DNA from 3 places in the Bradyrhizobium sp. 14AA genome. Region 2 is predicted to be linked to each of the others. Evidence: riboswitches for the same ligand, from Rfam matches in the RefSeq annotation. Region 2 holds a riboswitch; each other region holds the start of a gene.
What was found. Region 2 has a riboswitch for cobalamin ahead of RAD15_RS36720 (TonB-dependent receptor). Riboswitches for the same ligand answer to the same signal wherever they lie in the genome.

Region 1 (2,180 bases), on a different contig from region 2:
TGACGCGTGCGACCTGATCCTCAAAGCTTTCGCCACCCGGCGGCCTTCCGCGCGCCGGATCGCCCCAGAACTGTGCATAGGCCTCGCCGCCGGTCGCGGCGAGCTCGTCATGCCGACGACCGGTCCAGTCGCCAAAATCCTGCTCGCGGAATTCGCTGACCAATTCCGGCTGGAGCCCCAGCGCGCGAGCCGTTTCGACCGTGCGCCGGGCCGGGCTGGCATAGCTCCTCGCAGCATCCCGCGGCAGGCGGTACTGCAACGCCTCCAGCTGTGCGCGATCGCCGAGAGCGGCGGGTGCGTCGGCCGCATGGATCGTTCCTTTGACGCCGTCGACGGGCGCATGCCGTATCAGCCAGAGGAAGGTCTCGCCTTCCATGCTTATCTCCAAGGAAGTTGGTCGCTGTGGCAATAACGCCGCTACTGGTACATTGACTCTGTCTTGATGGTAATCCTAGATGGCTAGGACGGTTTCCCCGAGAGGGGATGAAAAGGGAATGCGGTGCGGGGACGTTGTCCCCAATGCCGCGGCTGCCCCCGCAACTGTAAGCGGTGAATCCTTCGTCAGAAGCCACTGGGTCCTCGGTCCCGGGAAGGCGACGAAGCGGTCACGACCCGCGAGCCAGGAGACCTGCCGTCAGCCGTGGTCACACGCGAAGATGTCGGTCGGGGAGTACAGACATTCGGCTTCATCGGAGGGCTGAGCGCCGGAAGATGGGACCTTGGTTCGCTGTGACGTGCCACTGACGTCATACCGAGGTCCAAGACCGTGTCTTCCACCCGAATTGTACGACCGCGCCGCTTCCTGCTTGCCTCTGTCGCGCTGACATCCTTTGCCGCTATCGATCTGCCCGCCGCGCTGGCACAGGAGGCTCGCGAACGCCTGCCGCCGATCGAAGTGTCGCCCGCCCAATCCCGCAAGCAGGCCAAGCCTGCCGGGCGCGACACGCAGAGCGCCCGCCGTGCGGCAGCGCGCAGGCCGGCGGCCGCGACGGCCGTGCCAAAACCTGCTGTGCCGGGCGCGGCAGGGCAGGGACAAGCGCAGACTCCGCTCAACACCAATGCGGTCGCCGAAAGCGCTTCGCGCCTCGGCCTGACCGTGCGGGAGATACCGGCGACCGTCGAAGTGATCTCGGCCGAGACCATGCGCGAGCAGGGCTATCGCACCGTGTCCGAGGTCGCCCAAGGCGCGGTCGGCGTGACCTCCGGCGACAGTCCGGGGGAGCCGGCGGGCTTCTCGATGCGCGGCTTCACCAACAGCCAGATCAACACGCTCTACAACGGCATCAAGATCGGTCCGCAGAACATGACCTCGCGGATCACCGACACCGCCAATCTGGAGGCCGTGGAATTTTTGAAAGGCCCGGCCTCGCTGATCTCGGGCGAGGGCGCCGCCGGTGGCGCGATCAATTTCGTCACCAAGCAGCCGCATACGGGACCAATCCGTAACGAGGCGGACTTCTCGTACGACTCCCTGAACTCGTTCCGCGCCCATTACGGCTCGGGCGGCAGCACCAATGTGCAGGGCCTCGATTATCGCTTCGACATCAGCCGCTCCTCACTCAACGGTTTTGCCGACGATACCAACACCAGGACGCTCGACGTGTCGGGCCAGCTGAACTATCGCATCTCCGACAGTCTCAAGGTCTGGGGTGCGATCGAGTATCGCGAGGATCGCGGAAAGGCCTATTGGGGCGCGCCGCTGGTGCCGGTTGCCTTCAGCGGCTCGCACGCGACGACGGGGATCGTCTCCGGCAACTACGTCTCGAACTACAACGGAACCAATCTGGGCGCGGTGACGATCGACGATCGCACCTTCAACACCAACTACAATGTCCTCGATAATCGTAACGTCGCGCAAGAGGTCTGGCTGCGCGGCGGCTTCGAGCTGAAGCTCGCGCCCGACCTGACGCTGAAGAGCCAGGCCTATGGCTACGGTGCAGAGCGCACGTGGTTCAACAACGAAGTCGAGGCGTTCAACTCCGGTACGAACCTTGTTGATCGCGAGCGCTTCTATGTGGCGCACAGCCAGCGGCTGGTCGGCAACATCACCGACCTGATCTGGGACACGAACATCGCCGGCTTTGACAACCGGTTCGTCACGACGTTGTCGTCAAGCTACCTCGATTTCGTCAGGCCGGGCGCCGCAAACTTCCCCGGCGACTCCGTCTCGCTGATCAATC
Region 2 (2,180 bases):
GTGCCAGGGAGTAAGCCCCTGCCCGGCGCCGCGGTTTTGCTGAAAGCTCGCATCGTAATAGTCGATGCCGGTCAAGAGTTGCGACGGCATTCCGAACAGCAGGCCCTTCACGCTGAGCCGCGGCGTGATCGACCACGTCGTGAGGTCAGCATTCACATAGGTCGACGTGAAGAACGCCGGCACCGGCGTCGGGCTCGCGAAGAACGCACTCTGCTGCTTCTTGTCACGCACGCCGCCATCGACGATGAGATCGACGCCATTCACCAGGGTCTTGGTGAAGCCTGCGGTCGCGCTAAAACCCTGCTGGTTGGCGTAGTTGAACGGCGTACTGGTCCCGCGCCGGGCGGTGGCGAGCTCGTCGAGGCCAATCGAGGGGTCGACGGTGCGGCCGCCCGGCAGCCGCAGCTCCTGATTGTCGCCGGTGACGGTCAGGAAGGCGGTCAGGCCGGGCGTGGTGTAATTGAGATTGCCGACGCCGTTCTCCTGAACATGGTGATTGTTGTCGCGATAGCCGTCGGTCTTGACGGCATTGCCGTAGAACGAGGTCGACCACGGACCGGAATTGAGCGAGGTCGAGACGTTGCCGATCCCAGTGTTGAACGAGCCGAAGCCGGCCTCGATGCGCGCGGTGGCGGGCGGTCCGCCGACGCCGTTTTTGGTGACGATGTTGATCACGCCGCCGACCGCGTTGTCCCCATAAAGCACCGCACCGGAATTGCCGCGCGTGATCTCGATCCGCTCGATGGAGTTGAGCGGGATGGTGGAGAGGTCCACCTGCGCCATGTCGATATCGTTGAGGCGTCGTCCGTTGACCAGCACCAGCGTGTTGGCTGTGGCAAACGCACCAAAGCCGCGCAGGTCCACACTGGTCTTGGCGCCGATCTGGCCGCCATAGAGCGTCGTGATCTGGGCACCGGGCACTTGCGTCGCGATGATCTCGGCAAGCGTCTGCGACGGCGAATGGGCGATGTCTGCGGCCGTGATGACGGTCGTGGCGGCCCCGACAATGCCGCCGCTGCTGGTGGCAGTCTCACGGCCGGAGCCGGACGAGCCAGAGCCAGTGCCCGTCGGCGCTCCGCCTGGCGCGACATTCGGTGCCGCCCGCCGCCAGACCGTGTCGCCGTCGCCGGCAACCCTCGCGCGCGTCCGGTTCTCGTCGGACCTCGTCACTTCGATCGGCGGCAAGGGCTCGGCGGTGGCCTGCTGTGCAAAGGCGGTCGAAAGATCGAGCGGATAAAGGGAAACGGACGTGAAGAGGCCGGCGCAGAGGCGCCCGGCTGCAGAGACGAAACGGGACACAATTGTAACCTCGGCATGACGTCAGTGGCACGTCACAGCGAACGAGGTTTCATGGCGGAGCGATCGATTGCTCCGATGAAGCCAATGTCTGTACTCCCCGACCGACATCTTCGCGTGTGACCACGGCTGACGGCAGGTCTCCTGGCTCGCGGGTCGTTACCCTCCGTCGCCTTCCCAGGACCGAGATTCCCAGTGGCATAGGACGAAAGATTCACCGCTTACAGTTGCGGGGGCAGCCATGGCATTGAGAAAATCCCGCGTTGGGAAATCCCGCACCACGTTCCCTTTTGATCTCCGTGAGGAGAACCGTCGCCGATCATTTACGGGCCGCGCGGCTGCGGAGTCAATCGACCGATAGTGCCGCATGCCGGCTGTTCAGGTCCGTCCTCGCGGGCGCTGGGCCAGGGCCCAGGCAACGGTGACGTCGCGGGGCGGAACGTCGAGGCGCTTGATCGGCGTCAGCTCGCCGGAGGCGGAGACGATCGCGGTCTCCTCGCGGCGGCAGCGCGGGCACACGAAGCGGACTTCGTGCGGGGATGCCGACCAGCTCGAACGTTTCACATTGGCCGCCATCGGCCAAGCATCGCAATGCGAGCACGACACCAGAAATCGACCGGGATCGAGCATACCCATTCCATCGGACTCCGCGTCCTGCCGCCCCTTCAATGATTAACGCATGTGAATCGTTCCGGTGCCTCGGCACCGCTGACCTCCTGCCTCGGGAAGCCCGGCGGCCCTTGGCGCTCCCTTGGCGCCGGAAGGCCTCAGTGCGCGCCCTTGAGGGTGCAGGACGTGGTGCAGGTGACCGTGGTGCCGTGGTCGCACGCCTTGCAGGCGGCAACGCACTGGTTCATGTCCCGGGCATTGTACGAGCTGTAGTT
Region 3 (2,180 bases), on a different contig from region 2:
GTCACGTTTGTCTCCGCCGGCCCCGGCGATCCCGAGCTGCTCACCGTGAAGGGCGCCGCGCGGCTGCGCGAGGCTGACGTCGTGCTCTATGACGATTTGGCGTCCGGCGCGATCCTCGATCTGGCCCGGCCCGGCGCCAACCTCGTCGCGGTAGGGAAACGGGCGGGGCGGCCCTCGACCAAGCAGCACCACGTCAACCGCCTGCTGGTCGACTATGCCGCAACCGGCGCGCGCGTGGTGCGGCTGAAGTCGGGCGATGCCGGCATTTTCGGCCGGCTCGAGGAGGAGCTGGAGACGCTGCGCGAAGCCGGCATCGCCTACGAGATCGTTCCCGGCGTCACCTCGGCCTGCGTCGCCGCGGCGCAAGCCGGCATTCCCCTGACCCGGCGCCACACCTCGCGCCGGGTGCAGTTCGTGACCGGCGCCGACGTCACGGGCGAGCTGCCGCCAAACCTGAACTGGGCGGCACTGGCCGATCCCGAAGCAACCACCGTGGTCTATATGGGCCGCCGCACCTTTCCGGCGCTTGTCGCAAAGTTGATCGAGCATGGCCTCGCCGCGGAGACCCCGGCGCTGTTCGCCGAATCCCTTGGCCGGGCCGACGAACGGCTGGTCCGCACCACGATTGCCGAGCTTGCCGAGCAGCTTGCGCGGGGCGGGGCGGCTTCCACGGCTGCCGTCATCCTGTTCGGCGCGCTGGCGGGGGATTATCCGTCATGATCGCCCCGGCCGCCCTTCGCCCCTTGACGCCCGGCTGGCGAAAGAGGCACACAGGAGATGCATGGTGCTCGACGCGGCGCAAAGCGCCGGAGCATAATCGGGAATGGGGGTGGGCGGACCCAGTTGCGGCGCCCAAAACCCCAGCCGCCCCCGCGACTGTAAGCGGTGAGGGGCTCCGATCAGCCACTGGGCCGCAAGGTCCGGGAAGGCCGGAGAACCCAGTGAACCGCGAGCCAGGAGACCGGCCGTGCAAGTTTTGAGGCCAAGGCAGTCGGGTGTGACGGCAGGAAGGATCTGAGCCATGCATATCGAACCAGGAGTCGTAACGGGCGCCAAGCTCGTGTTGAGTTACGCAACCGGCATCGCCGCAGGCGGCGTTGCGCTGAAGCTTGCGGCAGAGACCGTGCGCGAGCAGGGCATCACCTCGTTCGCGGCGCGCACCCTTGCCACCACCGTCCTGGTGTTCACCTTCTTCGAGATCCTGCCGCACTTCCCGGTCGGCGTCTCCGAGGTGCACTTCATCCTTGGCTCGACCCTGTTCCTGCTGTTCGGCGCTGCGCCCGCCGCCTTCGGCCTTGCGTTCGGCCTGCTGCTTCAGGGCGTGTTCTTCGAGCCGGCCGACCTGCCGCAATATGGCATGAACGTCACGACGCTCCTGGTGCCGCTGTTCGGGATCCAGGCGATCGCCACACGGATCATTTCGCGCAACACCGCCTATGTCGATTTGAAGTATCGCCAGGCGCTGGCGCTCTCGACGACCTATCAGGCCGGCGTGATCGCCTGGGTGGCGTTCTGGGCGCTCTATGGCTCCGGTTTTGCCATGAGCAACCTCGCCAGCATCGCCACGTTTGCGGCGTCCTACGCGCTCGTCATCGTGATCGAGCCGCTGGCCGATCTCGCCGTGCTGGCGCTGGCGAAGTCGCTGCGCGGTGTTACCGCGCCCGGCCTCGTCACCCCGCGCCTGCACAACGCGGCTTAAGAGAAAATGGGGCGGCCGTCATGGCCGCCCCGCCCACGCGCGATGCTCACGCTTTCCCTGATAGGCATCGGTTGCGGTGATCCCGGGCAGCTCACGCGCGCAGCCGTTCAAGCCATCAACGCAGCCGATCTCGTCCTGATCCCGCGCAAGGGGACGGCCAAGTCCGATCTTGCAGACTTGCGGCGGACGATCTGCGCGGATGTGCTCACCAGCGACAGGACGCGCATCGCCGAGTTCGATCTTCCTGTGCGCGACGCCGGTGAAGCCGACTACCGCAAGGGCGTGGACGATTGGCACGATGCCGTCGCCGCGGCCTGGTCGCAGACGATCGCAGATCATCTCGGTGGTGACGGCAAGGTCGCGCTGCTGATCTGGGGCGATCCCTCGCTCTACGACTCCTCGCTGCGCATTGCGCGGCGGCTCAATCCGTTGCCGAAGATCGAAGTCGTCCCCGGCATCACCTCGATCCAGGCGCTGTGCG

Region 1: it holds a riboswitch for cobalamin, as region 2 does, so the genes downstream of both, RAD15_RS27735 (TonB-dependent receptor) here and RAD15_RS36720 (TonB-dependent receptor) in region 2, are expected to answer to the same signal.
Region 3: it holds a riboswitch for cobalamin, as region 2 does, so the genes downstream of both, RAD15_RS27715 (energy-coupling factor ABC transporter permease) here and RAD15_RS36720 (TonB-dependent receptor) in region 2, are expected to answer to the same signal.

The regions. Positions count from the first base shown of each region.
Region 1 is NZ_JAVAYM010000017.1:192,262-194,441, forward strand. Features, by position in the region: gene RAD15_RS27730 (histidine phosphatase family protein) at 1-376, opposite strand, end outside; cobalamin riboswitch at 449-650, shown strand; gene RAD15_RS27735 (TonB-dependent receptor) at 767-2,180, shown strand, end outside.
Region 2 is NZ_JAVAYM010000028.1:114,507-116,686, forward strand. Features, by position in the region: gene RAD15_RS36720 (TonB-dependent receptor) at 1-1,299, opposite strand, end outside; cobalamin riboswitch at 1,414-1,625, opposite strand; gene RAD15_RS36725 (hypothetical protein) at 1,675-1,932, opposite strand; gene RAD15_RS36730 (hypothetical protein) at 2,064-2,180, opposite strand, start outside.
Region 3 is NZ_JAVAYM010000017.1:188,516-190,695, forward strand. Features, by position in the region: gene cobA (uroporphyrinogen-III C-methyltransferase) at 1-720, shown strand, start outside; cobalamin riboswitch at 766-984, shown strand; gene RAD15_RS27715 (energy-coupling factor ABC transporter permease) at 1,022-1,699, shown strand; gene cobF (precorrin-6A synthase (deacetylating)) at 1,742-2,180, shown strand, end outside.